Regions from separate parts of the Citrobacter sp. GW821-FHT07H02 genome, predicted to be linked through region 1. Evidence: predicted binding sites of a transcription regulator. Region 1 holds the regulator's gene; each other region holds the start of a gene.

Region 1 (10,141 bases):
TATCGTAATAGACCGTACGCCCGGCGCTGGAGTGGATGACCTTCTCCTGGCGGTTAATGGTGATGGCGCGCTCGCCCACCAGAACTTTCACACCGTGCTTTTCATAAAACCCTTCACGCACCAACGACAGCTCTTCAGCCGTGTGGTGGGAGAAGTAAGAAGACAGGTGGACACGGTCGTATGCTTTGCGGGGTTCTTCACAGAAGACGGTAATATCAAACTGGGTCGCGTCAGCTTTATCAAGAAGATCCTCAATAAAGCGGTGGCCGACCATACCATTACCGATAATAGCGAGTCTGACTTTGCTCATTTTTGCCTCGATTTCTTTTCTATTACTGCCTACCTTAACGATTCAGCAACCCCGCTTATTGATGTAAATCAAATTCACCTTTATATACTCCTTTAGAGGTATATTGCTGATTTGTCAGCATTTTTATAAGTCACGGAATTGTCTGGCTTTTCGTGTTTGTACAAATAACATACAAATTGAAGGGTTTTAGGGAGTTAGCAGCTACCACAGGCGATTTTGAGATTTACGCCTTCAGGAGGAGGGGAGAAGAAGCCCCTTTTCAGGACGAAAAGGGGCAGGAGAACTTAGTGGGCTGCCGGGACGTTATGTTGACGATGACGGGTGACGAATCCGAGGATAAAACACATCGCAAAGACGACCGCATACAGACCATTCGCGGTGATCAACGCCGCCTGCGGGCCGCTGTGCGCCACAATTGGCCCCGTAACCACAAAGGTCAACATCGTGCCGATAGTGCCGCAGGTCAGAATAAAGTTAACCAGCTTTGGCGAGGCGACTTTGGTCTGCTGTGAACCGAGTGTGATGATGGTGGTATAAATGGCGCTGGAGAAGAAGCCCAGCGTCAATATAAACCACGGCATATGTTCTGGCGTGCCGGTAATAAACAGGTACATCAGCACGGTTGCCAGACCTGCCAGCACCGTCAGAATGCGCTGCAGGTCAAAGAAACGCAGAATGAAGCTGAATCCCCACATCCCGAACATGTACGACATCCAGAAATCGCTGACCAGCGTACCGGCATCATTCAGGCTCATGCCCAGGCTTTTGGCGTATTCCGGCACCCAGGAGATAAAACACAACTGACCAAGGATATAGCACAGGGCTGCAATGGCCAGGAACAGCACGCCGATGCCCCATTTTTCTTTCGCCACAGGGGTTTCGGTTTGCTGTGCATGTTTACCCAGCGCCGGGAATTCACACCCGAAGGTCAGAATGAAAATGGCCGCATAGACCAGACCGATGCAGGCATAAACCCAGTACCACTCAATGCTGCGTGCCAGCAGGTAGGCGGCGACCATCGGGAAAATCATTCCCGCCATGCTAAAGAAAGAGTCGGTAAACAACAGTCGTGAACCACGTTGACGACCTTCGTACATCTGCGTGATCAGGAACGTACCGATCGACATGGTGATGCCGCTGACCAGCCCCAGAACAAACATGGCGGCAGAAAACAGCGCCAGACTATGGCCGAACATCAGTCCGGCAACCGCCAGTAGCATCAGGATAAATCCAAAACGCAGCTGTGTTTTCAGCGGGACAATTTCCATCAGCCAGGCATTGAGGAAGATAGAGATCAAAATACCGGCATTGAGGAAGGTGAAAGTGTTGCTCATACTGGAAACAGGCAGATGGAAGTAATCTGCAATGTTTCCCATCACCATACCGGTGACAATTACCAACGCCCCTGTCAGGGCGTAGGAGAGAAAGCTAATCCATGTGAGCTTGATACGATTGCTGTTAGTCATGACTGGCCTGTGTATAGAGGTGTAAAGCGCGTTGACAGCGCAATGGGCGGGCAGATTTTAGGCGTTTTAGTGACGCATTTAAATATTTATTAGTAATTGATTCGGCTGTTGCATTTTTTAAAGTGACATTTGTCACAAAAAATTAGGTGGCCTGACATGACAGGGGGATTCGATACGTAAAATTAAGTAAAGGGATGGCCTTGTCATGGAAGGCTCTTTAGAATCAATCCACTTGCTTTTGTTTCTGCTCCCGTTAAGGAAATCTCATGCTCAAATCGACTCTGGCGGCTGTTGCAGCTGTTCTCGCTCTTTCCGCTCTCTCTCCTGCAGCGCTGGCAGCGAAAGGTGATCCACACGTTCTGCTGACAACCTCTGCCGGTAATATTGAGCTGGAGCTGAATAGCCAGAAAGCGCCTGTTTCAGTGCAAAATTTTGTCGATTATGTAAACAGTGGTTTCTACAATAACACCACGTTTCACCGTGTGATCCCCGGCTTTATGGTCCAGGGCGGCGGTTTTAACGAACAAATGCAGCAGAAGAAACCTAACCCGCCAATCAAAAATGAAGCGGATAACGGTTTACGTAACACCCGTGGCACCATTGCGATGGCGCGTACGGCCGACAAAGACAGCGCCACCAGCCAGTTCTTTATCAACATCGCGGACAATGCTTTCCTCGATCACGGCCAGCGTGACTTCGGCTATGCCGTTTTCGGTAAAGTCGTGAAAGGCATGGATGTGGCGGACAAAATCTCTCAGGTCCAGACCCACGACGTGGGCCCTTATCAAAATGTTCCGTCAAAACCGGTTGTTATCCTTTCCGCGAAAGTTCTGCCGTAATCGCATTTTGCGCGGGTTGTTGATACCCGCGCTATTCCCGACCTCTGCGTAACCCGAAATTGCTGCTTATACTTGTGGCAAGTGAAGGCGCATTCAGGGAGGTCACGTGAAAAAGCTCACCGATAAACAAAAATCTCGTCTCTGGAAACATCTGCGAAACGCCAATTTCCAGGCCAGTCGCCGTCTTGAAGGTGTTGAAATCCCCCTGGTTACTCTGACCGCAGAGGAAGCTCTTGTACGTCTTGAGGCGTTGAGGAGGCACTATGAGCGATAAATTCGGTGAAGGACGCGACCCCTATCTTTACGACGGTCTCGATGTCATGCGTAACCGTTTAGGCATCCACCAGGTTCAGCGTCTGGAGCAGGCGGCATATGAACTGACGGCGTTACGCGCCGCGACCATCGAACTGGGGCCGCGGGTCCGTGGTTTACCCTACCTGTGTGCTATTCATCGCCAACTTTATCAGGACATTTTCGACTGGGCGGGAAAGTTACGTGAAGTGGATATCTATCAGGGGGACACGCCTTTTTGCCATTTTGCCTGGATCGAAAAAGAGGGCAATGCCCTGATGCAGGATCTGGAAGAAGAAGGGTATCTGTCCGGATTGCCAAAAGAGAAATTCGTCGTCAGGCTCGCGCATTACTATTGCGAGATCAATATGCTGCATCCGTTTCGTATTGGCAGTGGTCTGGCTCAGCGCATCTTCTTTGAACAACTGGCGATTCATGCTGGTTACACGCTGACCTGGGACGGTATTCAGGTGGATGAATGGAATCAGGCCAACCAGAGTGGCGCCATGGGCGACCTTTCGGCATTGCAGGCAATATTTCGTAAAGTGGTGAGCGAAGCTGAGGAAACTGAGTAGAATAGCGCGGTTCTAACGTACCGGAGCCGCCATGATCCTGCTAATCGACAACTACGATTCTTTCACCTGGAACCTCTACCAGTATTTTTGCGAGCTTGGCGCTGACGTGCTGGTCAAACGGAATGACGAGTTGACGCTGGCACAAATCGACGCACTCAATCCGCAAAAGATCGTGATTTCTCCTGGCCCTTGTACGCCCAACGAGGCCGGAATTTCGCTGGATGTGATTCGCCATTATGCCGGACGGCTGCCCATCCTGGGCGTGTGTCTGGGCCACCAGGCCATGGCGCAGGCGTTTGGCGCGACCATCGTTCGGGCAGCGAAAGTCATTCATGGTAAAACCTCGCCGATAACCCATACCGGTCAGGGGGTTTTCCTGGGGTTGCCGACGCCATTATGTGTGACGCGTTACCATTCTCTGGTGATTGACCCGGCCACGCTACCCGCCTGTTTTGACGTCACCGCCTGGAGTGAAACCCGGGAAATTATGGGCATTCGCCATCGGGAATGGGATCTGGAAGGTGTCCAGTTTCATCCAGAAAGCATTCTCAGCGAGCAGGGGCATCAGCTACTGGCAAATTTCCTCCAGCGCTGATTTGTGGTTGCTATCTAATGATTTTTTATGCATATTTTGTGATTATAATTTCACGTTAATTTCTGCATAACTGGGTGGTCATAAGATGGCAACTGAACAAACTGCAATTACACGCGCGACTTTTGATGAGGTTATTCTGCCGATTTATGCACCGGCGGAGTTTATTCCGGTAAAAGGCAAAGGCAGCCGCGTTTGGGATCAACAAGGAAAGGAATACGTTGATTTTGCTGGCGGGATTGCAGTAACAGCGTTGGGGCATTGTCACCCGGCGCTGGTTGAGGCGCTGAAAACCCAGGGCGAAACGTTGTGGCACACCAGTAACGTCTTCACGAATGAACCGGCGCTACGACTGGGGCGTAAGCTTATCGACGCGACGTTTGCAGAACGCGTGCTGTTCATGAACTCGGGTACAGAAGCGAATGAGACGGCCTTCAAACTGGCGCGTCACTACGCCTGCGTGCGTCACAGTCCGTTCAAAACCAAAATCATCGCCTTCCATAACGCGTTTCACGGTCGCTCACTGTTCACCGTAACGGTTGGCGGCCAGCCGAAGTATTCCGATGGTTTTGGACCGAAACCGGCCGACATCGTCCATGTTCCCTTTAACGATCTCCATGCGGTGAAAGCTGTGATGGATGACCATACCTGCGCGGTGGTGGTGGAGCCCATCCAGGGGGAAGGGGGATTAACGGCGGCAACCCCCGAGTTCCTGAAAGGTCTGCGCGAATTGTGCGACCAGCATCAGGCATTGCTGGTCTTTGATGAGGTGCAGTGCGGTATGGGGCGCACAGGCTCCCTGTTTGCGTATATGTACTATGGCGTGACGCCGGATATTCTGACCAGCGCCAAGGCGCTTGGCGGCGGGTTCCCGGTGAGCGCCATGCTGACCACGCAGGAGATTGCCTCTGCGTTTCACGTCGGTTCCCATGGTTCCACCTACGGTGGTAACCCGCTGGCCTGCGCGGTTGCTGGCGCAGCGTTCGATATTATTAACACGCCAGACGTGCTGGACGGCATTCAGACGAAACGGCAGAAATTTGTTCAGCATTTGCAGAAAATTGACGAGCAGTACGACGTTTTCAGCGACATTCGCGGGATGGGATTGCTGATTGGGGCAGAGTTGAAGCCGCAATATCAGGGACGAGCGCGTGAGTTTCTTTATGCGGGCGCGAATGAAGGCGTGATGGTGCTGAATGCCGGTCCGGATGTGATGCGCTTCGCCCCTTCGCTGGTGGTGGAAGAGGCGGATATCGACGAGGGAATGCAGCGTTTCGCGCAGGCCGTCGCGAAAGTCGTTAGCTCTTAATATCCCGTAACCGACGGCTGAGCCAGATCCCGTGGTGAGGCCGTTGACGCCAGGCGACCGACGAAATGGTGTGCATGGTGTTCAGGTGGCCCAGTATGCGCTGCAGGTGTTGTTCCAGGGTACTTAATGGCCCATGGGAGAGCGTCTCTGGCGCTTCCAGAATATTCACATCGCCAGAACTGCCCGGTCCGTCATACTCCAGACGCTGCTGGCAGCGCTGGAGCGCAATTTCGCACGATTCCAGATAGCGTTGCGCAAGGTCTGGCGTCAGCATCGTATGTTCCCGCGCCAGTGTGGTCATTGCATTGATGTGCTCGACAATAAACTGGCTGTGCGTTACCCACAGTTTCATATCTGCCAGATAGTGCGCGTTAAATCCGGGTTCCTGCATGGACTGATTCAGCGAGTTGTACAGCGTGTTGTGCGCCTGATTGACACGCATACGCTGATACGCGAGCGGCGTTGCCTGTGGATTGCTGCTGAGGATCAGGCGGATGGCTTCCTGGTCAGCTTCCAGCGCGTCGTGGGCGTTTTTGCGCAACAGACCGCTCTGCCACTGCGGCCAGAGCCAGACCGTTCCGCCAAACGCGATCAGGCAGCCAATCACCGTATCAATAAACCGCGGCACAATGTACTGCTCGCCATTTAACGTCAGCAATTGCAGGGTATACACCGCAGTGACCGTAAACCCAACCGTTGCCCAGCCGTAGTTTTTACGAATGATCAGATAACTCACCAGCGTAATGACCAGCATGCCCGCCAGCGTGAAGCCTTCAGGGATGTGGAAGTGTAGCGTCACACCCGCAATCACCAGTCCAACCAGCGTGCCCGCCGAACGGTGTAGTATGCGAACCCGCGTCGCGCCGTAGCCGTTTTGCGTTACAAACAGCACCGTCATCAGGATCCAGTACGGTTTCGGCAGATGTAACGCGCTGCCCATCAGGCTGGCGATACTCAGCATTACGCTGATGCGCCCGGCATTTCGCAAAGCGGGCGATTTGAAGGACAGATAGTTTTTTAGGGCCGGGATCAGCGGGAGTCGGCGTTGTTTATCCGCCATCAGGTCGCGGGCATAGAGTGGGCGTTGGGTCCGCAATACACGGGCAATGCGGCTAAAGTGCCAGTAACAGAACTGACCCACCGGGTTATCGGGATGCTGGTTGGCGATTTTCTCCAGCGCGCCAATCTGCTTTTCCATGCTAAAGCGAGTCGGCAGGCGGTGATACAGAATGTCATCCGCCAGGATGCGCAAGCGCGCAGCGACCGTTTGCGCGTTCCAGCGAATCACCTGCTCCGCATGGCTGCGTTCGACCAGCTTTTGCACCTCTTCTGGCTGATGCAGACTGACGGAGATATGTTCCTGTAAGTCCAGCGCTTCCTGGAAGGCCCGCAGCAGGCGTTTATATTCATTATTGTGATGTGCCGACAGCATGTGCATTTGCTGGTAACACTGGGTGATGAGATCCACCGCCTTCTGTTGGCGTACCAACAAGGGCGGCAGCGCTTTTTCAGGATCGGCATGCTGGGTGAGCAGACTGTATTTGGCTTCGCAGTAGTCGGCCAGCTCGCGGTACAACAAACTGAGTGACTCGCGTAGCGGTTGTTCACGCCAGAGCCAGAACCAAAACCAGTTAAAAAGCCCGTACCACAGGGTGCCCAGGGCATAGATCAGCAACGGCTCCCAGACGGGCATGTTACCGGCCAGGCTTAGCGTGAAAATAGCGGCGATAAGCGAGGCAGGCAGGAGTCGGGCATGCAAGGCGCTGAGTTCCGCCGTCACGCCAAGAATCAGCGTTAAACCCGTCAGAATCAGCGGTAGCGGTATTGCTTGCGCGAGCAGTAGCTGCATGGCCAGGCTGCATCCGGCAAACAGCGATGCGCCAATGACTAAGCGTTTGAAAAAGCGTTTGTGGGGAGTATCAAGCCCGGCAATGTTGCAGCAGGCGGGAACGAGAGAAAAGAGCAATCCCAGATGCAACTGGCCAATGATAAGGCCGATCGCCACAGGCAAACACAGCACCAGCGTTTGCCGCAGTGCGTAGTTGATTTCAGGGTGATAAATCAGTCTTCGCCACATCGGTGCCAACAAAAATGGCGCATTACAGGGTAATACGCCATTTCGACGGGGTTAACGAGTGCCGTAGACGACGATGGTCTTACCGTGCGCGGAGATCAGGTTCTGATCTTCCAGCATTTTCAGAATACGACCAACGGTTTCGCGAGAACAGCCAACGATCTGACCGATCTCCTGACGGGTGATTTTGATTTGCATGCCGTCCGGGTGAGTCATCGCATCGGGTTGCTTCGCCAGGTTCAGCAGAGTCTGAGCGATACGACCAGTTACGTCGAGGAAGGCAAGGTTGCCGACTTTTTCGGACGTAACTTGCAGGCGACGAGCCATCTGGGAAGACAGGCGCATCAGAATATCCGGGTTCACCTGGATCAGTTGGCGAAATTTTTTGTAGGAGATTTCAGCGACTTCACAGGCCGTTTTTGCACGTACCCATGCACTGCGTTCCTGGCCTTCTTCAAACAGGCCTAATTCGCCAATGAAATCGCCCTGATTCAGATAAGAAAGGATCATCTCTTTCCCTTCTTCGTCTTTAATCAGCACTGCCACTGAGCCTTTAACGATGTAGTACAACGTTTCTGCTTTTTCACCCTGGTGAATCAGCGTGCTCTTCGACGGGTACTTATGAATGTGGCAATGAGACAAGAACCATTCGAGAGTCGGGTCTGTTTGCGGTTTGCCAAGCACCATGCGCGGTTATCCTCTGTTATAAGCTGTCTCCAGAGCCAGAAAACGACGCTGTCTCTGGGGTTGCCAAAATATGCTTCCCGCTGCCAGGGAAGGGGGCTGCTAAAAATGTACTGCAGCCTGTAATGTGATGTCCTCTGCATACATGCAGTACGTCAATGTATTACTGTAGCATCCTGACTGTTTTAGCATAGCTTTCGCCGTGTGTCTCCTGGTGTCTCGCTTCAGCATGATGCAGGTCGCCTTCCATTGCGAGATTTGTTATGTCCGCGTAATCTGTCAGGAAAATTGAAACATTGGAGTTACGAAATATGCAAGCGCGTGTGAAATGGGTCGAAGGGCTAACCTTCCTGGGAGAGTCTGCTTCCGGCCACCAAATTTTGATGGATGGTAACTCCGGTGATAAAGCGCCGAGTCCGATGGAAATGGTGTTAATGGCCGCGGGTGGCTGCAGTGCGATTGATGTGGTGTCTATTCTGCAAAAGGGACGCCAGGATGTGACCAACTGCGAAGTGAAGCTCACTTCCGAGCGTCGTGAAGAGGCGCCGCGCCTGTTCACGCATATCAATCTGCATTTCATTGTGACTGGCAATGACCTGAAAGACGCCGCCGTTTCGCGCGCTGTTGATCTTTCTGCAGAAAAATATTGTTCTGTTGCGTTGATGCTGGAAAAAGCGGTGAATATCACGCACTCATACGAAGTGATTGCCGCGTGATCTCAGGTTGCCGGAGGGCGTGACGCTTATCCGGCAACGCTGCGCATTATTCGATTTTTTTGCCTTCCATCAGTCGCTGAACCAGCGGCAGCATAATCAACTCCATCGCCAGTCCCATTTTGCCGCCCGGCACGACTAATGTATTGATGTGGGAAATGAATGAACCCTGAAGCATCGCCAGCAACCAGGGAAAATCGATCCCTTCCAGATTACGAAAATGAATAACGACAAAGCTCTCGTCTAATGACGGGATGCCTTTTGCCGCAAAGGGATTCGAGGTGTCTACCGTGGGTACACGCTGGAAGTTAATATGCGTACGGGAGAACTGCGGGGTGATGTAGTTGATGTAATCATCCATTGAGCGAACCACCGAATCCATCACCGCCTCGCGGGAGTGTCCGCGCTCGCTGGTGTCGCGGATCAGTTTTTGTATCCACTCCAGGTTCACGATCGGTACTACGCCAACCAGTAAATCCACATGGCGCGCCACGTTATGGTGCGGCGTCACTACGCCGCCGTGCAGCCCTTCATAGAACAGGACGTCGGTCGGTTCAGGCAAGGGTTGCCACGGCGTGAAGGTTCCCGGCACCTGATTCCACGGTACTGCTTCATCGTAGGTATGCAGATATTTCCGCGACTGGCCTTTGCCCACTTGTCCGTACTCGCTGAACGTTTGTTCCAGCAGGCCAAAATCATTGGCTTCGGGGCCGAAATAACTGATATGCCGCCCGGCGTCCCGCGCTTTGCGGATCGCCATGTCCATTTCCGGGCGGGTATAGCGGTGAAAACTGTCGCCTTCCACCTCGGCGGCACGCAGATTTAACTGTGAAAAAATTTTACGGAACGCGAGGCTGGTGGTGGTGGTCCCCGCGCCGCTGGACCCTGTTACCGCAATCACTGGATGTTTGGCAGACATAACAACTCCATGAATAAACACTCGTTTTAGTATAGTCGGCCCTCAGCGGGGGATTACTCGTGCAACTGCTTTTTGGGCATAATATTGACCGTTTCGTGGAGTTCGGACCACACCAGAACGGCCTCGCCACACTGTAGCTGACGTTTGACGTCGGCGACTTTTTGCGCAAGCGAACGTTCATGTTCACCATAATCGGTGCCTTCGCGCAATACAAAGCTTTCAATCAGGTTATCCAGCGTTTCAGGGGACAACTCCTGCCAGGGGATCATCATGATTATGCTTCCAGATACGTGGTGAGCCAGTCAGGGATACGCGATTCAAGCCACATTTCAGGGCGGCGCAGCGTCCCGCCGATAAAGCCGACATGCC
Region 2 (10,141 bases), 370 kb from region 1:
GGCCAGTTCGCCCAACTCATCTTTGGCTTGATGAATCGTGGTGAGCGGTGGCGTCATATAACGCGCCAGTTCAATGTCGTCATAACCAATCACCGCCATATCCTGTGGAATACGCAATCCAGCCTGATATAACGCCTGATAAGCACCAACGGCCATTGCATCATTACCCGTGAAGACCGCTTGCGGTCGTTCCTGATGTGACAGTAGTGTTTGCATCGCTTCAAACCCACCGCCAAACTCAAAATCACCGGTGATCTCGTAACCTTCCGGGATAGCCAGTCCGGCACGGTTCATCGCCGCCCGGTAGCCTTCCAGTCGCAAACGCGCCGGCGTTTTATCCAACGGCCCGGTAATACACGCGATACGTGTAAAGCCTTTATCGATCAGGTACTGCGTCGCTAAATCCCCGCCTAACAGCGAGTTATCCTGAATTAGATCGCTTTCGCCTTCACCATCAAAGGGGGACCAGTCCATCATGACTGTCGGAATGGAAGGGTAGCGCTGCATGATATCCCTGGAGGGTTGATGTGTTTCGGTACAAAGCAGCAGTAAACCATCGACCCGCTTTTGCATCAGCGTTTCCAGATTACGGTTCATACGTTGCTCATCGCCTTCGGTATTGCATAACACCAGGCTATAGCCCCGCTCAAAGCAGCTACGCTCAACGCCGCGAACAAGTTCTGAATAAAAAGGGTTGGTACTGGCGGTGATCAGCATACCTATCGTGCGGGTCTGATTTAACTTCAGGCTACGCGCCAGGGCAGAAGGCGCGTAGTTTAATTCTTTAATTGCTGCTTCGACTTTCCCGGTAATGGTCTCGCTAACAAAGCGATCCTTATTAATTACGTGAGAGACTGTCGAAGTAGAAACGCCCGCCAGGCGGGCAACATCCTTCATTGTAGCCAAGCGTTACCTCTGCTGACCCAAAAACGCCTCAATCTCTTCGCGCCACGGAACAGAGGGCTGCGCACCTTTACGCGTTACCGCAATGGCTGCAGCGGCATGCGCAAAGCGAATGGCTTCAGGCAACGGAGTCTCTTCCAGTAACGCGGTAATCAGTGCGCCGTTAAAGGTATCTCCGGCTGCAATCGTGTCAACAGCGTCGACTTTAAAACCAGGAACCCGCTGACCTTCTCCATCCACACTGGCCCAGACGCCACGGCTTCCTAATGTTATCAATACGGTATGAATACCTTTGGCATGCAACGCCTGAGCAGCCTTCGCCGCATCTACATCGTTTTCCACCCGAATACCGGTCAGCTTCTCAGCTTCCGTTTCGTTCGGCGTAATAATGTCCACCAGCGCCAGCAGTTCGTCTGAAAGTTCACGGGCAGGCGCCGGGTTAAGCGCCACCGTGGTTTTATGCTGATGGGCAATTTTGGCCGCCGCCAACACGCTTTCAATGGGAGACTCCAGCTGCATCAATAATGCAGAGGCTTGGGCAATTCGCTCGTGTTGCGCTTCCACCAGCTCGGGCGACAGCGCCGCATTTGCACCAGCATGGATGCCAATAACGTTTTCACCTTCACCATTGACGAAAATCAGCGCCACACCAGTAGCTTCATCCTTGATCACGCTAATTGGCGTGATATCGATATTGTCGCTGGCTAGCTGTTTGCGAACGCTTTCGCCAATATCGTCATCGCCCGTACAGGCAATAAACGCAATATTTGCACCACTACGGCCCGCAGCAACCGCCTGATTGGCGCCTTTTCCACCAAACGCCACCTGATAGTGGTTCCCTGTTACGGTTTCGCCTGGGGTTGGAAAGGATTTTAGATTAAGGATGTGATCGGCATTAATGCTGCCAAGAACAACGAGGTTGCCTGCGGTTTTCATGTTGGGTATGTCCAGTAAAGTGCGCCACCGTATTAGGGTGGCGCGTGCCCTGCTTTTCTTTTTACGCTTTCATCTTCAGAATGTTTGTACCTTCTGAGGATGGCGTATTTATGTCGCCATCAGGCAGTAAACTGCCTGAATCGCTTATTACTGCTTGATGACCAGCTTCAGGTCAACCGGATATTTAGCCTGAACCTTCTCACCTTTCAGCACTTTATCAGCGGTCTCAACACCTTTAGCACCGATTTGATCCGGCAACTGAGCAATGGTCGCAGCCAGTTTGCCATCATTTACTGCTTTTTCGCCATCCGGCGTGCCGTCAAATCCAACCACCATCACATCAGATTTACCTGCGGTTTGCAGAGCGCGCAGCGCACCGAGCGCCATTTCGTCGTTCTGAGCAAATACGGCCTGTACATCCGGATGCGCGGTCAGCAGGTTCTGCATCACGTTCAGACCTTTGGTACGGTCAAAGTCAGCAGGCTGGCTGGCAAGCACATTGAATTTGTGAGCAGCAACGGCCTGCTGGAAGCCTTCACCACGCTCGCGCGCGGCAGAAGTCCCCGCAATCCCCTGCAGTTCAATAACTTTCGCACCTTCACCCGCTTTCTTCGCGATGTAATCACCCGCAATCTTACCGCCCAGTACGTTATCTGAAGCGATATGGCTGACCACTTCGCCTTTAGACGCTACACGGTCCAGGGTGATGACCGGGATTTTGGCCTGATTCGCCATCTTCACAGCGTTACCTACCGCGTCGGAATCGGTTGGGTTGATCAACAGAATTTTGGTGCCGCGTACCGTTAAATCCTGCACGTTCGCCAGCTCTTTAGCCGGGTTATTCTGCGAATCCAGTACCACCAGGTTATAGCCCAGTTTATCGGCTTCTTTCTGAGCCCCCTCTTTCAGGGTGACAAAGAACGGGTTGTTCAAAGTGGAGATAACCAACGCAATGGTGTCTTTTGCCATCGCAATCGCGCTCACGGTGGCGCTAAGCGCAACAGCAGAAACCAGGGTAGCCAGTTTTTTCATATTCATATTTAAGATGTCCTGTAGTCGTTGTTACTGCTTTTTGTTGTCTACCAGTACCGCCAGCAAAATCACCACCGCTTTGACGATCATCTGGTAATAGGAGGAAACACCTAACAAATTCAAACCATTATTAAGGAAGCCAAGGATCAGTGCGCCGATCAATGTCCCCACAATACGTCCTTTGCCACCAGCAAGGCTGGTACCGCCCAGAACGACTGCAGCGATGGCATCCAGCTCATATCCCGTACCTGCCGTGGGTTGCGCTGATGAAAGACGAGCCACTTCGATAATGCCCGCTAGTGATGCCAGTAGCCCACATAATGAATAGACGATAATTTTGACTTTGCTGACGCTGATACCGGACAAGCGCGTTGCCGCTTCGTTGCCGCCCAACGCGTAGATATAGCGACCCAGGCGGGTATGGTGCAGCATGTACCACGCCGCAAGGAAGACAATCCCCATAATCCAGACCGGCGTTGGGACGCCCAACGGACGACCAATCCCGAACCAGCCGAACAGATCCGCATTATCCGTAAATCCGGTATTTACCGGGCTACCGTTGGTATACACCATCGTGACACCACGCAGCAGCAGCATCATCACCAGCGTGGCGATAAACGCCTGAACGCGACCTTTCGCGACAATTACCCCGGTCACCGCGCCAATGGCGGCACCTAACGCCAGGGCCGCGGCAACGGCCACCAGCGCGTTAACTTCAATTCCGACAATCGACGCCGCAACAGCACCGGTGAGCGCCAACAGAGAACCGACAGACAAATCGATACCCGATGTCAGAATGACCAGCGTCATCCCCACCGCCATAATGGCGTTGACTGAGGTTTGCTGAAGAATGTTAAACAGGTTATTAACGGTAAAAAAGTTAGGACTCATCGTGGAAACAATCGCGATCAGCACCAGCAGGGCTATGAGCGACTTCTGCTCCATCAGCCACGCTTTGGTGAAATAACGGCGACCAGAAACAGCCTGGGTAGTCATCTTTTTTACTCCTGATTCACGCGATTAAGCTTGCCCACTGCGGCAGCCATTAATACTTCCTGGGTGGCCTGCTCGCGAGTGAATTCACCGCCGAGATGCCCTTCATGCATGACGATGATGCGATCGCTCATGCCTAATACTTCTGGCATCTCAGATGAGACCAGAATGATGCTCAGCCCATCGGCCTTAAACTGGTTAATAAGCTGATAAATCTCTTTTTTAGCGCCCACATCCACGCCACGGGTCGGCTCATCGAGGATCAGCACTTTTGGACGCGTCATTAAACCGCGGGCAATCGCCACCTTCTGTTGGTTTCCTCCGGAGAGTAAGCCAATCGCCTGTTCCATTGACGGCGTTTTCACGTTGAACAGGCGGATGAAATCACTGACCGCCTGTTGTTCATCTTTGTGTTTAAGGCTACCGCCAGTACGACTGAAGTAACCTAACGCGGTCAACGACATGTTCTCTTTCACCGACATACCAAGCACTAAGCCGTCACGCTTACGGTCTTCAGAAATGTAGACGATACCGTTCGCCAGGCCATCCTGCGGTGAGCGCACCACCACTTCATGACCGTCGAGAGTGACATAGCCACTGGTGCGAGGAAGCGCACCATACAGCACCTTCATCAGTTCGGTACGCCCGGCGCCCATCAAGCCCGAAATCCCCAGGATCTCGCCCTTGCGCAGCGTAAAGGAAACATCATTAACGCCGGGACCGCACAGATTATCCACTTTCAGGCGGACTTCTCCCGGCGCGTTATTCAGGCGCGGGTATTGATCCTCAAGCTTACGACCGACCATCATTTCGATGAGTGAATCTTCGGTCAAAGAGGCCACTTCACGCTCGGCAATAAATTGCCCGTCACGAAAAACGGTCACGTCATCGCAAATGTCGAAGATCTCTTTCATACGATGAGAAATATAGACAATCCCGCGCCCCTGCGACTTCAATTCGCGAATAACGCGGAACAGAGATTCCGTTTCGGTATCGGTAAGCGCATCCGTTGGTTCATCCATAATGATGACTCTGGATTCAAAGCTCAGCACTTTGGCGATTTCCACCATCTGCTGATCGCCAATCGACAGTTCGCCCACCAGCCTGTCGCTTTTAAAGCGCAGGTTGAGCTTTGAGAGCAGGACGTCGGCTTCGGCATACATCTTTTTCCAGTCGATTTTGCCAAAGCGATTCACAAACTCACGACCCAGAAAAATATTCTCGGCGATAGTGAGTTGCGGGATCAGGTTCAGTTCCTGGTGAATGATGCCGATCCCGGCTTCCTGAGAAGATTTAGGGCCGGTAAAGGTGGTCTCTTTTCCCAACCACAATAAAGAACCCGCATCACGTGAGTAGATGCCGGTTAACACTTTCATCATGGTGGATTTGCCCGCGCCGTTCTCGCCCACCAGCGCCATGACGCGACCTGGATAAACATTCAACGCGGCGCCGGATAGCGCTTTTACGCCCGGGAACGCTTTATCGATCCCTTTGAGTTGCAGTAATGCGTCCATGATGGCCTCAGAACGTGACGCCAGCACAGAGAATAATATTCGCGTACGGAGAACACTCTCCGCTGCGAATGACCGCCTGACTGTCTGCGGTTTGTTTTTTGAATTGTTCGTGCGTGGTGTAACGAATTTCTATGGTATTTCCCTGGTGTTGTTGCAGTTGCTCAATGTGTTTGAGCAACGTTTCGTGGAGCTGCGGATTATGTTGTTTGATTTCCGTCGCGAGAATAGCTGACTCGACCTGCATTTCACGGGTGACGACATCCAGTACCTGCATAAACGAAGGCACTCCCTGGGTTAATGCCATATCAATACGCGATGTGCTGCCCGGAATGGGTAAACCCGCATCACACACCACCAGCGTATCGGTATGCCCCAGACGGGAAATCACCGATGAAATTTCAGAATTGAGTACCGTGCCTTTCTTCATTTTCTTACCCCACTAGCGAAACGTTTCGCTGACGATAAGTTTAGTCGCAATAATGCTCAGATAACCACCTTGAGGTTACTGAAATGTGATCGGCATCGAAACGTTTCGCAAACCGCGTCATGGAGAAGAATAAAATCTGAGAAGGGATATACAAAACGCCCCCTTTCATCATAAAAGAGGGCGTTGTGAGGTTTAAATCTCGACCTGGGTACCCAGTTCAATAACCCGGTTAGGCGGGATCTCAAACTGATCCGGCGCGCGTAGCGCATTACGCTGCAACAGCAGATACAGTTTGCCGCGCAAACGGAGATACCACGGGCGTTTTCCGACGATTAACGATTCGTGTGACATAAAGAAAGAGGTTTCCATCATTCGGCAGCTTAACCCTTCCAGACCGCAGCGATGGAAAACTTCCTCAACGTTCGGCGTTTCGCGCCAGCCGTAACTGGCCACCACACGCCAGAAGGTTGGCGACAGTTGCTCAATCTGCACACGACGCACGTTGTGCACGTAAGGCGCATCTTCCGTACGCAGCGTCAGCAGGATCACCCGCTCATGCAGTACCTTGTTATGTTTGAGGTTATGCATCAAGGCAAACGGAATAACGTTCAGTGCCCGCGACATATACACCGCGGTGCCTGGCACACGGACCGGCGGTGATTTCTCCAGTGAGGCGATCATCGCTTCCAGAGAGTTACCGTGCTCATGCATGCGACGCAGCAGACGGAAACGCTCACTTTTCCAGGTCGTCATAATAGTAAACATCACCAGACCCAGGGTTAATGGCAACCAACCGCCTGAAAGCAGTTTATCGAGGTTCGCCGAGAACAGCGGAATATCAATGCACAGGAACGCCACCAGAATCAGCGCGACGAAGTATTTGTTCCAGTGCCAGTTTTTACGAGCAACGGTGGTCGAGAGGATTGACGTCAATACCATTGTTCCCGTCACCGCAATACCGTACGCCGCCGCCAGATTGCTGGAGTGCTCGAAGCTGATAATCACAATCACCACAGCGACGTAGAGCATCCAGTTTACAAAAGGAATGTAGATCTGACCCGACTCCATCTCTGAAGTGTGGATGATGCGCATTGGCGACAAATAGCCAAGGCGTACAGCCTGGCGCGTCAGAGAGAAAACGCCAGAGATGACGGCCTGCGAAGCGATAACCGTCGCCAGTGCGGCGAGAATCAGCAGCGGAATCAACGCCCAATCCGGCGCCAACAGGAAGAACGGGTTTTTGATGGCTTCCGGGTGTTTGAGCAACAACGCCCCCTGACCGAAATAGTTCAGCACCAGCGAAGGCAATACCACGGAGAACCACGCCAGGCGGATAGGCAGCTTGCCAAAATGGCCCATATCGGCGTACAGCGCTTCAACACCGGTAATAGACAGCACCACAGCGCCTAATGCGATAAAGGATAGAGTTTTAAATTCCAGAAAGAAATGCACAGCCCACAGCGGATTTAAAGCTTGTAACACTTCTGGGTTGGCGATAATGCTGCGCACACCCAGCCCGGCAAGCACCAGGAACCAAATCAGCATGATTGGTGCAAACAGCTTACCCACCATCCCGGTACCATGCTTCTGAATCATAAACAGCAGGGTGAGGACGATAATAGAAAGCGGGACAATCCAGGTATCGAGCTGCGGCGCAATGATTTCCAAACCTTCAATCGCCGACATGACCGAGATTGCTGGAGTGATCACCACTTCACCATAGAAAAAACTCCCCCCGATCAGTCCGATAATGACCAACGCGGAAGTTGTTCTTGCCGATGTATTCCGCCCGGCTAGCGACATGAGTGTCAGGATCCCGCCTTCACCGGCGTTATCTGCACGCATGACAAACGTCAAATACTTGATGGAGACAACAAAAATCAACAGCCAAAAAATCAGCGACAGAAAGCCAAACACAGCGTCGCGCTCAACGCCAAAGCCGAACTGACCGGACAAACATTCGCGAAGCGTATATAGCGGGCTGGTGCCAATATCACCATAGACAACCCCAATCGCCGCGAGGGTAATCGCAGACAATGATTGCTTATTATCAGTGCTCATAGACTAGTCTTTCGTTTATATATGAAATGTGTGCGTAGTCCCTTGGCCCACAAAAAAGCGCAAGTATGCACGATTAATCGCAAAATCGTACCCCTAAATTGCGGCAGATTAATCTGGCGCAAAGAAAATGAAACAGCACTTCAGTCTATTAATGCCCCTGGAGCGAAACGTCTATACTCGCTGTTTACATGGTACAACTGATGAAAGGACGCCACTCTATTATGGCTCACCCACATTTATTAGCGGAAAGAATTTCCCGTCTGAGCAGTGCTTTGGAAAAGGGACTTTATGAACGCAGCCATGCCGTACGCTTGTGTCTGTTGGCCGCGTTGAGCGGAGAGAGCGTTTTTTTACTCGGCCCCCCTGGTATTGCCAAAAGCCTGATTGCCCGTCGACTCAAATATGCTTTTCAGCACGCCAGAGCCTTTGAATATCTGATGACCCGTTTTTCCACGCCCGAAGAAGTCTTTGGCCCACTCTCCATTCAGGCCTTAAAAGATGAAGGGCGCTATGAGCGATTAACCGCCGGATATCTGCCCGAAGCTGAAATCGTCTTTCTGGACGAAATATGGAAAGCCGGTCCGGCAATCCTCAATACATTGCTGACGGCCATCAACGAACGTCATTTTCGCAACGGCGCGTACGAAGAAAAAATCCCCATGCGCCTGCTGGTGGCAGCATCAAACGAACTGCCGGAAGCAGACAGCAGTCTTGAAGCGCTATATGACCGTATGCTGATCCGCCTGTGGCTGGATAAAGTGCAGGACAAAGCCAATTTCCGCTCAATGCTGATAAGCCAGCTGGATGAAAGCGAAAACCCCGTTCCGGCCACGCTACAGGTCACCGATGACGAATATAACCAATGGCAAAAAACCATTGGCACTATTTCGTTGCCCGATCACGTATTTGAACTGATTTTTACCCTGCGCCAACAGCTTGATGCGCTGCCAAATGCGCCCTATGTCTCGGACCGACGCTGGAAAAAAGCCATTCGCCTGTTACAGGCCAGTGCCTTCTTCAGCGGCCGCGAAGCCGTCGCGCCTATCGACCTGATTCTGCTGAAGGATTGCCTGTGGTACGACGTACAAAGCCTGAATCTGATGCAGCAACAGTTGGAAATATTGATGACCAGTCACGCCTGGCAGCAGCAGGCGATGCTGACTCGACTGGGGGGCATCACTCAACGCCGTATTCAGATACAACAACAGCAAAGTGACCAAACCGCGTTCACCGTTGTGCGTCTGGGGGGCATGTTCAGCCGTCGTCCGCATTACGATTTGCCGCCAGACGTCAGTGCCACCACCCTGACACTGCTTCTGCAAAAACCGTTGAAGCTGCACGATATGGAAGTGATCCATATTACGTTTGATCGTGGCGCCCTGGAGCTATGGCTTTCGAAAGGCGGGGAGATCCGGGGCAAACTTAATGGGATCGGTTTTGCCCAAACGCTGAATATGGAAGTCGACAGCTCCCAGCATTTGGTTGTTCGCGATGTCAGCTTGCAGGGCACTCGCCTGGCACTTCCAGGTTTATCCGAAGACAATATGCCCAGCGAAATCAAACAACAGCTGGAAGCGCTGGACAATGACTGGCACCAGCAGCACAACCTGTTTAGCGAACAACAAAAATGTCTCTTTATCCATAGCGACTGGTTAGGTCGTATCGAAGCCAGTCTGCAGGATGTAGGCACTCAAATTCGTCAGGCACTGCAATGCTAACCCTTGATATGCTCAATATCATGCTGGCTGTCAGCGAAGAGTGGATCATCGAAGAGATGATCCTCGCGCTGCTTGCATCGCCAAAACTGGCGGTATTTTTTGAACGATACCCCCGGTTAAAAAATGCGATTACTGATGATTTGCCGCGCTGGCGCGAAGCGCTACGCAGCCGAATTAAGGAAACGCTTGTTCCCCCTGAATTGACGGAAGAGGTGATGAGCTATCAGCAAAGCCAGCTTCTCTCTACACCGCAATTTATTGTACAGCTCCCGCAAATATTAGCGCTGCTGCACCGGTTACACTCGCCCTACGCCGGACAGGCGCAACAGCTGGTGGACAGCAATAGCGTCTTTACCCCCTCTTTGCACACCCTTTTTCTACAACGCTGGCGTTTGAGCCTCGTGGTTCAGGCCACCAGCCTAAACCAGCAGATGCTGGAGGAAGAACGCGAACAATTGCTGAGTGAAGTCCAGGAACGCTTGACGCTGAGTGGACAACTGGAACCAGTACTGGCGGAAAACGACACCGCAGCGGGTCGCCTGTGGGACATGAGCGCA
Region 3 (10,141 bases), on a different contig from region 1:
CCCGCCGCGTTGGTGAAGCCTGTTTTGGTCAACTGAATATTCCAGTTATCGCGATACACCAGATGGTTCGTGTTGCGGAATGGCAGCGTGTAGGCCGGGTTGGCAAACGTGGCCATGTCTTCGCGGGTAGTGCTCAACTGTCCCAGCAGCGGATACTGTTTGCTGGCAATCAGCAGCTTTGTTAAGTCGCGGGCCGTTGAGACGTTATGAATGGACAACCCCGTTGGTTCCACAAACCGCGTGTGGGTCATGCCCAACGCTTTGGCTTTGGCATTCATCGCTTTGATAAACGCGTTATAGCCGCCCGGATAATGGTGCGCCAGGCTTGCCGCCGCGCGGTTTTCCGAGGACATCAGCGCCAGCAGCAGCATATCTTTACGGCTAATTTCACTGTTCAGACGCACGCGGGAGTATATCCCTTTCATTTCTGGCGTCTGGCTGATATCCACTTTCAGTTTTTCGTTCAGCGGCAGCTGCGCATCAAGCACCACCATCGCCGTCATTAATTTGGTTATCGACGCTATCGGACGCACAAGGTCAGGATGGTTCGAATAGATCACTTTGTTGGTATTTAAATCAACAATCATCGCGCTACCAGACGCAATCTCAGGTTGAGACGCTGTTGTGGTAGCCGCCGTTTTCGCCACAGCCTGCGGCGCAAAAGGGACAGCCAGCATCAGGGCAAGGCTTAGTATTGAAACTCGGAATTTCAGCATGATGAGATTTCTGATAATGGTTCACGCACGTCACAACGCGCACCGCCGGAGTTAAGTATAAACTCAAGCTAGCTCAGGCATCATAGCGATCGGGCAGGTTTGCCGCCACAGAAGAATCGTCAACAAATGCTGCGTTGCTGACTTTTACGCCAGCAACGCCATTGAAGAAGATTAAATCAGAATAACCGGTACCCGTAGCCCCACAGGATCACCGTGATAGCTAACAGGACCTCCAGCACCAGCACGCCGATAGCCAGCGTCGAACTGGAAAAGCTCAGCCCTTCCTCTTTGTTAATGTTCAGGAATGTCGGGACACCGAGGTACAACAAATAACCGGTGTAGAACAACGCGATGGTACCGACCAGCGCACACAGCCATACCAGCGGATATAGCGCGACAAAACCGCTCAGGAAAAGCGGCGTAGCGACATAGCCGGCAAAGACCATGCAGTGCGCCAGAGAAGGACGTTGCGGATAGTTTCGCGCCATCCACCAGATGATCCGGCCCATTACCGCCACCCCTGCCAGCATGACCGCGTAAAAAACAATGGCCAGTGCAAAACCGGTAAACAGAGAGAGCTGAAACACATTGCCATCGCCAAAATTCCAGCCAATTTGCGTGGTGCCAATAAATGCGCAAATCACCGGGATTGCCGCCATCATCAGGACATGGTGGGTGTAGTGGTGCGAAATGGTTTCGTTCTCACTTTTGATCACGTGCATTTCACGATCGGGATGGGAAAACAGCCCCCAGACATGGTTCATACCGCCCCCCTTCTTGTCAGCTCCGGACCTCAACACTTCAAGTATAATTCAGCTTTCGATTATTTTATGTACAGCCCACGAAATACCGGTCCGCTGAACGGGCGCTTTTCCGGTCATAAAGATTCATAAGGTGTATGCTAAAGATTGTGGAGGTCATACCGACGTATGGATATAAACAGTCTTATCGCGCATTACGGCTATGCCGCGCTGGTCATTGGCAGTCTGGCCGAAGGCGAAACCATCACCCTGTTAGGGGGTGTTGCCGCTCATCAGGGGTTGCTCAAATTTCCGTTGGTCGTCATCTCCGTTGCGCTCGGCGGCATGATCGGCGATCAGGTCCTTTATTTAGTGGGGCGTCGATTTGGTGGGAAACTGCTGCGCCGCTTCTCACGTCACCGCAGCAAAATTCATTACGCGCAAAAGATGATCCAACGCCGCCCTTACCTGTTTGTGATCGGTACACGATTCATGTACGGATTTCGCGTCATCGGCCCGCTTCTGATTGGCGCCAGCCATCTACCGCCAAAGATCTTTCTGCCGCTGAATATTCTGGGCGCGCTGATTTGGGCGCTGCTGTTTACGGCTCTGGGCTATCTCGGCGGCGAAGTGATTGCACCCTGGCTGCACCATCTCGATCAGCACATCAAACATGGGGTCTGGCTGGTGCTGATCGTCGGACTGGTGGTGGGGACACGCTGGTGGCTGAAACGGCGCAGCAAGCAAAAAGTGCAATAAAGGCAGCCGACAGCCCGCGCTGACGGCTGCTGGCTGTCAGCTTGTGTGGTAGCCCCCGCCTAATGCGCTGGTCAGTTGAACAGAGGCATCAAGCCACTGGCCTTGTAAAATCAGGCCATTGCAATGCTCGCGCAGCGCCGGGATCTTCGCCTGACTGACCCGCGAACCGGCAATGATACCGGCATTGAAACGCGCCTGCGCCAGTCCAACAACCCGTTGAGCATCATGTTCAATCTGCATCTGGTGTTGGTTTTTTGCCGCCATCGTTTCAACCTGACTTGCCGCGCGCGTCACGTCATTCACCGCATCAACCACCGCTTTGTTGTAATTCGCTATTGAGAGGTTACTCTGCGCCCTGGCGATATCGAGATTCGCATTCAGCCTGCCACTGTCGAATATCGGCAGCGTCAGCCCGGCAGTGACGCCCATTTGTTGCGCTGAACTGCGGAACAGGTCGCTCATGTGCAGAGCATCCTGCTGCAGAAAGGCCATCAGGTTGATATCAGGATAAAAGGCCGCTTTCGCCGCGTCGACGCTGCCCAGAGAGGACTCAATGTACCAGTGCGCCGCCTGCAGATCCGCCCGACGAGCCAGTAATGAGTATCCTAACTGCGCGGGTAATGCGCTTTCCACCTTCGGCAGCGCAACCGCATGCAGCGTCAGCGGCGTGGATTGCTGATGGGTTAGCGCCGCCAGCCTTGCCTCAATGATTTTCATTTTACCGGCGGCATCACTGAGCTGTTGCTGCGTTTTGCTGTCGTCTATGTCCGTCTCCACGCCTTCCACGGAGGAGGTAATGCCGTTTTGATACAACTGGCGGTCAGCCGTAATGATGTTTTTTTGCTCTTGTTCAATCTCCGTTAACACGTTGCTCAGCGCCGCCTGGGTTTGCCACTCCCAGTATAAACGCGTCACCCCGCTCGCCAGCAGTTGACGAGTCTGTTCCTGCTCGGCTTCACGCGCTTTGACGGTGCCAATCCGCGCCGTCACTTCTGCCCGGTTTTTGCCCCACAAATCCAGGTTCCAGCCTGCCGTTAGCCCAAATGTCCCGTTGGTGTACCACGGGCCGGTCGTGCCCGCAGCGGGATCGCTGCTGGCAAAGGGCCCCATCACCCCTTCAGCTGACATTTTCTGCCGCTCTGCATTCGCCGAGAAATCGATCTGCGGTCCGTCCTGCACTTCAACAGCCTTGGCCTGCGCCTCCGCTAATTGAATGCGCTGCTCTGCCACCTGCATATCTGGCGCATGTGCCAGCGCACTCTCAATCAGCGCATTCAGTTGAGGATCCTGATAAGCCCGCCACCACTGGCTGTCCGGCCAACCGTTTTTTAATGCTGCCGGTAATGCAGATTCAACGTGTGAAGTGGGCACCTGCTGCGCCAGCGTCTGGCGGTTGTCGTGCATCGGGGCGCATCCCGCAAGTGCAATAATTAGCGGCAAACACGCGGTCGCAACAAAAGGAGAATAACAATTCATGGGGGTGTTCTGGTGAGAAAAGGTGCGCAGAGATTACGTGGTGTCGCATCTTTTTTTTTAGTTACGCGTGGCAATACATCTTTGGAAAATAAAAGAAATAATCAGAAAAATATATTCAGCTTAAATGAATATTTAAAAATTATTTAAATGATAAATAAATATAGACCCCATTTTGTTCCCCTTATTTGCCCAATCCGCCGATGCGCCATCGGCCATGTCTCATGGCCGCAACGACGCAATATCAATGGACTGGATCGCACGGGCAATATCCGGTGAATTATTGAGAGAACGAATCTCCTGAAAAAGTGCTGTCGCTTCTGAGTACTCTTTACGTAAATACCCCAGCCACTGTTTGATGCGCGCCACGTGATACAGCCCGGTATCGCCTTGCTTTTCCAGTCGGCTATATTTCTGCAGCAGAACAACCACGTCAGGCCACGGCATACGCGGTTCGTTATATTTCACGACACGACTCAGGTTGGGAATATTTAATGCCCCTCGCCCCATCATCACCGCGTCGCAACCGCTGACTGCCATACAGTCCTGCGCACTTTGCCAGTCCCAGATCTCACCGTTGGCGATAACCGGAATCGTTAACCGCTGTCGGATTTCGCCAATCGCCTGCCAGTCAATGTGCTCCGCTTTATACCCTTGTTCTTTCGTGCGACCGTGTACCGCCAGTTCGCTCGCACCCGCCTGCTGTACCGCATCGGCAATTTCGAATTTTCTGTCGCCGCTGTCCCAGCCAAGACGTATTTTAACCGTCACGGGCAGATGTGCCGGTACTGCCTCACGCATCGCCTTTGCCCCCTGATAGATAAGTTCAGGATCTTTGAGCAAGGTTGCACCGCCACCGCTGCCATTAACCAGCTTTGACGGACAGCCGCAGTTAAGATCAACGCCATACGATCCTAACTCCACCGCGCGCGCGGCATTTTCCGCCAGCCATTGCGGATATTGCCCCAGAAGCTGTATGCGCACCAATGTGCCCGAGGGTGTCCGGCTGGCATTGAGCAGTTCCGGGCAAATACGGTGGAATACTTTCTCAGGCAAGAGTTGATCCACCACGCGCAAAAATTCCGTGATGCACAGATCGTAGTCGTTCACGTCGGTCAGGAGCTCGCGCACCAAAGAATCAAGCACGCCTTCCATCGGCGCCAGCAAAACACGCATATCGTTACCCGCAAAAAAAGAGGCGCTATGGTAGCGTCTCTCCAGGGCGGTTTAAAGTCTCTCCGCTATGATCTTTATGACGCAACGTTCCCGTTGTCTATATTCACCATGCTCAGAATTCATGATGTGATCGGTAGCACATTTTAAAGTTTAATTGTATGATGAATACCTCTCATCAAGGACGTTTACTATGAGTAAATCACTGAATATTGTCTGGCAATATTTACGCGCATTTGTGCTGATCTATGCCTGCTTATATGCCGGTATTTTTATTGCGTCGCTGCTTCCCATTACGATTCCCGGCAGCATCATCGGCATGCTGATCCTCTTCGTTTTACTGGCACTGCAAATTCTGCCGGCTAAATGGGTCAACCCGGGCTGCTACGTGCTGATTCGCTATATGGCATTACTTTTCGTTCCCATTGGCGTTGGCGTAATGCAGTACTTTGACCTGCTACGCGCGCAGTTTGGGCCTGTCATTGTCTCTTGCGCGATAAGTACGCTGGTCGTCTTTCTGGTGGTTAGCTGGAGCTCGCATATTGTGCATGGCGAACGAAAAGTGATTGGGCATAAAGGATCAAAACAATGATGTCGTACATCTGGTGGTCATTACCTCTGACACTGGCGGTGTTTTTTGCAGCACGCAAACTGGCGGTACGTTTTAAGATGCCATTGCTGAACCCGCTGCTGGTCGCCATGGTGGTCATCATTCCGTTGCTTATCCTCACCGGGACGCCTTACGAACACTATTTTCAGGGCAGCAAAGTGCTGAACGACCTGCTGCAACCTGCTGTGGTCGCGCTGGCCTATCCGCTTTATGAGCAACTGCACCAGATCCGCGCCCGCTGGAAATCCATCATCACTATCTGTTTCTTTGGCAGCGTGGTCGCCATGGTGACGGGCACGTCGGTGGCCTTGTTAATGGGCGCCACGCCTGAAATCGCCGCATCGGTATTGCCTAAATCTGTCACCACGCCTATCGCGATGGCGGTTGGGGGGAGTCTTGGCGGCATTCCGGCGATCAGCGCCGTATGCGTGATATTTGTCGGGATCCTCGGAGCCGTCTTTGGTCATACGCTGTTAAACGCCATGCGGATCCGTACTAAAGCCGCGCGCGGGCTGGCAATGGGAACCGCATCACATGCCCTCGGCACTTCACGTTGTGCTGAGCTGGATTACCAGGAAGGCGCCTTTAGTTCGCTGGCGCTGGTGATTTGCGGGATCATCACATCGCTTTTGGCTCCCTTTTTGTTTCCTGTCATTCTGGCCGTGGTGGGTTAAAATTTGCGATGCGTCGCGCATTTTTAGTTTAAGTTTCATAAGTTGCACAAGTAATGAGATATGAATCACATATAAAGCGGTAACAGGCCCGTACACTACCATTCCATTACATTGTTATGAGGCAACGCTATGCATCCACGTTTTCAAACTGCTTTTGCCCAACTAGCGGATAATTTGCAATCAGCGCTGGCACCACTTCTGGCGGATAAGCATTTCCCCGCCATGCTGAGTGCGGAGCAGGTCTCGACGCTTAAAAGTGAATCGGGGCTGGACGAAGACGCGCTGGCTTTCGCGCTCCTGCCGCTGGCTGCCGCCTGCGCGCGTACCGACCTTTCCCATTTTAACGTTGGCGCCGTGGCGCGCGGCGTCAGTGGGAGATGGTATTTCGGTGGGAACATGGAGTTCCTGGGGGCCACCATGCAGCAAACCGTCCATGCCGAACAAAGCGCCATCAGCCACGCCTGGTTACGCGGCGAAAAAGCCCTTGCCGCCATTACCGTCAACTACACCCCGTGTGGTCACTGCCGTCAGTTTATGAACGAACTGAACAGCGGACTGGATCTGCGCATTCACCTGCCAGGCCGCGAGCCGCACACGCTGCGTCACTATTTGCCAGACGCTTTCGGCCCGAAAGATCTGGAGATCAAAACGCTGCTGATGGACGAACAAGATCACGGCTTCGCCCTGAAAGGCGACGCGCTGACTCAGGAAGCGATTCGCGCAGCCAACCGATGCCATATGCCCTACAGCAACTCCCCGAGCGGTGTGGCGCTGGAGTGCAAAGACGGGCGTATTTTCACCGGTAGCTATGCTGAAAACGCCGCCTTTAACCCAACGCTGCCGCCTCTGCAAGGCGCATTAAACCTGCTGAATCTGAACGGTTACGACTATCCGGATATCCAGCGTGCAATTCTGGCAGAGAAAGCGGATGCGCCGTTGATTCAATGGGATGCCACCGCCGCGACGCTGAAAGCGTTGGGCTGCGACAACATCGAGCGCGTACTGCTGGCGTAAATCGTTGTGCCCGGTGGCGCAAGCTTACCGGGCCTGAAACGGCAAGCCCCGTCCGGCAACGTTGAAGTCTGTCGAAAATCCCCGCAATCAGACTACCGTTTCTTGCGCAACGCCGCTGGGTAAAGTAGCCTGATTGAAAATTCTTCCTTTTATCGAGTTCTTCGCAATGTTAAAGCGTCTGTTTTACAGCCTGTTAGTCCTGGTCGGCTTGCTGCTGTTAACTGCGCTTGGCCTCGACAGATGGATGAGCTGGAAAACGGCCCCGTACATCTATGACGAATTGCAGGACCTGCCCTATCGCCAGGTTGGCGTGGTCTTAGGCACCGCCAAATACTATCGCACCGGCGTGATTAATCAGTATTACCGCTACCGTATTCAGGGCGCGCTTAACGCCTACAACAGCGGTAAGGTTAACTACCTCCTGCTTAGCGGCGACAACGCGCTGCAAAGCTATAACGAGCCGATGACGATGCGTAAAGATCTCATCGCAGCAGGCGTTGATCCTGCCGATATCGTGCTCGATTACGCGGGCTTTCGCACGCTGGACTCGATTGTGCGCACCCGCAAGGTCTTTGATACCAACGATTTCATCATCATCACTCAGCGCTTCCACTGTGAACGCGCCTTATTCATTGCGCTGCATATGGGAATACAGGCGCAGTGCTACGCAGTGCCTTCGCCAAAAGATATGCTCACCGTCCGGGTGCGCGAATTCGGCGCGCGTTTTGGCGCGCTGGCCGACCTCTATCTCTTCAAGCGTGAACCGCGCTTTTTAGGCCCGCTGGTGCCCATTCCCGCTATGCATCAGGTCCCTGACGATGCACAGGGTTATCCGGCGGTAACGCCTGAGCAACTGCTGGAATTACAAAAGAAACAAGGAAAATAAGCGTGGAAGATAAAACCCTTTTTATCGTAATTGGCGTACTGATGGTCGTCGTCTGGACCTTCCGGCAAGGGCTAAAGGGGATACGCACTGGCGTCATCGAGAAAACGGTCAAAGGCTCGCAAGAGCCACTCTTAATTCAACGTTCCGCTGAACCCACGACGTACTGGATCTATATCGGTGTCTATTTTGGGCTTTCGCTGGGCGCACTGCTGGTGGGAATTTGGTTAGTCTTTCTCAAATAAAAAAACCGGTGCAGAACGTCTCTGCACCGGTTTGTTTTCCGTTGATGAATTACTTCTTACGGGCGTATTTCAGAGAATCCAGCGCGACCGCGAAGATAATGATGCCGCCCTTAATGATGTACTGCCAGTAAGGGTTCACGCCGATATAGGTCAAACCGTAGTTGATGACGGTGAAGATAATCACACCGGTCACGACCCCGAAAACGGTCCCTACCCCACCGCTGAACGACACGCCGCCAACCACGCACGCCGCAATCGCATCCAGTTCGTACATGAAGCCAAGGTTGTTGGTAGCAGAACCGATACGACCGGCTTCCAGTAAACCACCAAAAGCGTAGAACACACCTGACAATGCGTAGATCATCAGCAGGTTCAGCGCGACGTTAACACCAGAGACTTTTGCCGCTTCCGGGTTACCGCCGATAGCAAAAATGTTTTTGCCAAAGCGGGTTTTGTTCCACAGCACCCATACGAAAGCTACAGCAATCAGCGCATAGAAGGTGATGTAAGAGAGTCGGAAACTGCCCAGCGCAATAAAGCCCTGCGCGAAGGTCGAGAAGCCGCTATCAAAGCCAGAGATTGGCGATGCCCCCACGAAGTCGTAGTAGAGGGAGTTGATACCGTAAACGATGATCATCGTGCCAAGGGTTGTGATAAACGGCGTCACATTGAGGTAGGCAATAATAATGCCGTTCACCAGACCGATAATGGCCCCCACCGCACAGACGATCAGGATCACCAGCGCAATAGGCATGGTCGCCATTTCTGGGAAGACTTTATTGACGTTTTCCATCGATTGCAGCAGCGTCGCCGCAACCACCGCCGCCAGCCCGACCTGACGCCCCGCTGACAGGTCAGTTCCCTGGGTAACAATCAGTCCGGCAACACCCAATGCGATGATGATACGTACGGAAGACTGCGTCAGGATGTTACTCAAGTTCAGCAGACTTAAGAATGTGGGGTCCTGGAAAATAATAATGGCCAGTAAGACTAAAAGAACGACGTAAATGCCGCCTTCTTTTAGATAAGTAAGAAAACTTTTCTTATTTAACGCACTCATGAGGAGCCCCTGATCTTAAAGGTGCAAAGACGCAAGACGCAGAATTTCGTTTTGCGTAGTCGTTTTGGTGTCAACAATTCCAGCAACGAGACCGTTACTCATTACCAGAATACGATCTGTGATCCCTAACAATTCCGGCATCTCCGAGGAGATGATAATGATTCCCTTCTCTTTCTTCGCCAGCTCCGCGATTAACTGATAAATTTCAAATTTCGCGCCCACATCAATCCCACGCGTAGGTTCGTCCAGCATTAATATTTCTGGCTGAGTTAACAACCAACGGCCAATAATGACCTTTTGCTGGTTTCCGCCCGAAAGAGAACCAATTTGCGTACGGTGGCCCGGCGTTTTTACCCGCATAGAGTCAATGACCCATTGGGTATCACTCTTCATCCGGGAGTTGTCCAACAGACCGACTTTATTTTTGTAATTATGAATATTGGAAATCAAGGAGTTGAAGCCAATATCCAGATAGGCGTAAATACCGGTCGAACGACGCTCTTCCGTCACCAGCGCAAAACCATGGTTAATGGCTTCATTAGCACTGTGGTTGTTAATCTTTTTGCCGTGCAACGTAATGGTGCCAGACGATTTTTCACGGATACCAAACAGCGTTTCAACGATGTCCGTACGTTTTGCCCCGACCAGACCGGCAATCCCCAGGATCTCGCCTTTATGCAGATCAAACGAGATGTCACGGATTGAAGGCTGACGTAACGAGGTCAGATTACGCACTTCCAGAATCACTTCGCCAGGCGTGTTTTCTTTGTCCGGGAAGCGCTGGTTCAGCGAGC

What was found. The regulator CRP, encoded in region 1, controls carbon source genes, mostly activating them, when cyclic AMP is high. The targets are predictions, from matches to a motif close to ATGTGANNNNNNTCACAT.
Region 2: a site for CRP is predicted at 5,889-5,906, ahead of rbsD (D-ribose pyranase). Genes of this name have one in related genera too.
Region 3: a site for CRP is predicted at 4,989-5,006, ahead of AC07NP_RS17905 (CidA/LrgA family protein). Genes of this name have one in related genera too.

The regions. Positions count from the first base shown of each region.
Region 1 covers NZ_JBWKPZ010000002.1:375,740-385,880, forward strand. The annotation lists gene nirB (NADPH-nitrite reductase large subunit) at 1-310, opposite strand, end outside; gene tsgA (MFS transporter TsgA) at 595-1,776, opposite strand; gene ppiA (peptidylprolyl isomerase A) at 2,043-2,615, shown strand; gene ficA (FicA/YhfG family antitoxin) at 2,722-2,889, shown strand; gene AC07NP_RS04870 (putative adenosine monophosphate-protein transferase Fic) at 2,879-3,481, shown strand; gene pabA (aminodeoxychorismate synthase component 2) at 3,513-4,076, shown strand; gene argD (bifunctional acetylornithine/succinyldiaminopimelate transaminase) at 4,162-5,382, shown strand; gene AC07NP_RS04885 (YccS/YhfK family putative transporter) at 5,372-7,459, opposite strand; gene crp (cAMP-activated global transcriptional regulator CRP) at 7,511-8,143, opposite strand; gene AC07NP_RS04895 (OsmC family protein) at 8,452-8,856, shown strand; gene AC07NP_RS04900 (phosphoribulokinase) at 8,903-9,772, opposite strand; gene AC07NP_RS04905 (YheU family protein) at 9,826-10,044, opposite strand; partial or broken gene AC07NP_RS04910 (hydrolase) at 10,047-10,141, opposite strand, start outside.
Region 2 covers NZ_JBWKPZ010000002.1:2,614-12,754, forward strand. The annotation lists gene rbsR (ribose operon transcriptional repressor RbsR) at 1-906, opposite strand, end outside; gene rbsK (ribokinase) at 910-1,839, opposite strand; gene rbsB (ribose ABC transporter substrate-binding protein RbsB) at 1,987-2,877, opposite strand; gene rbsC (ribose ABC transporter permease) at 2,902-3,867, opposite strand; gene rbsA (ribose ABC transporter ATP-binding protein RbsA) at 3,873-5,378, opposite strand; gene rbsD (D-ribose pyranase) at 5,386-5,805, opposite strand; gene kup (low affinity potassium transporter Kup) at 5,998-7,866, opposite strand; gene ravA (ATPase RavA) at 8,088-9,584, shown strand; gene viaA (ATPase RavA stimulator ViaA) at 9,578-10,141, shown strand, end outside.
Region 3 covers NZ_JBWKPZ010000020.1:37,740-47,880, forward strand. The annotation lists gene pbpG (D-alanyl-D-alanine endopeptidase) at 1-716, opposite strand, end outside; gene AC07NP_RS17885 (Yip1 family protein) at 893-1,480, opposite strand; gene AC07NP_RS17890 (DedA family protein) at 1,646-2,215, shown strand; gene mdtQ (multidrug resistance outer membrane protein MdtQ) at 2,252-3,691, opposite strand; gene dusC (tRNA dihydrouridine(16) synthase DusC) at 3,911-4,864, opposite strand; gene AC07NP_RS17905 (CidA/LrgA family protein) at 5,055-5,453, shown strand; gene AC07NP_RS17910 (CidB/LrgB family autolysis modulator) at 5,450-6,145, shown strand; gene cdd (cytidine deaminase) at 6,275-7,159, shown strand; gene sanA (outer membrane permeability protein SanA) at 7,326-8,045, shown strand; gene AC07NP_RS17925 (DUF2542 family protein) at 8,048-8,287, shown strand; gene mglC (galactose/methyl galactoside ABC transporter permease MglC) at 8,337-9,347, opposite strand; gene mglA (galactose/methyl galactoside ABC transporter ATP-binding protein MglA) at 9,363-10,141, opposite strand, start outside.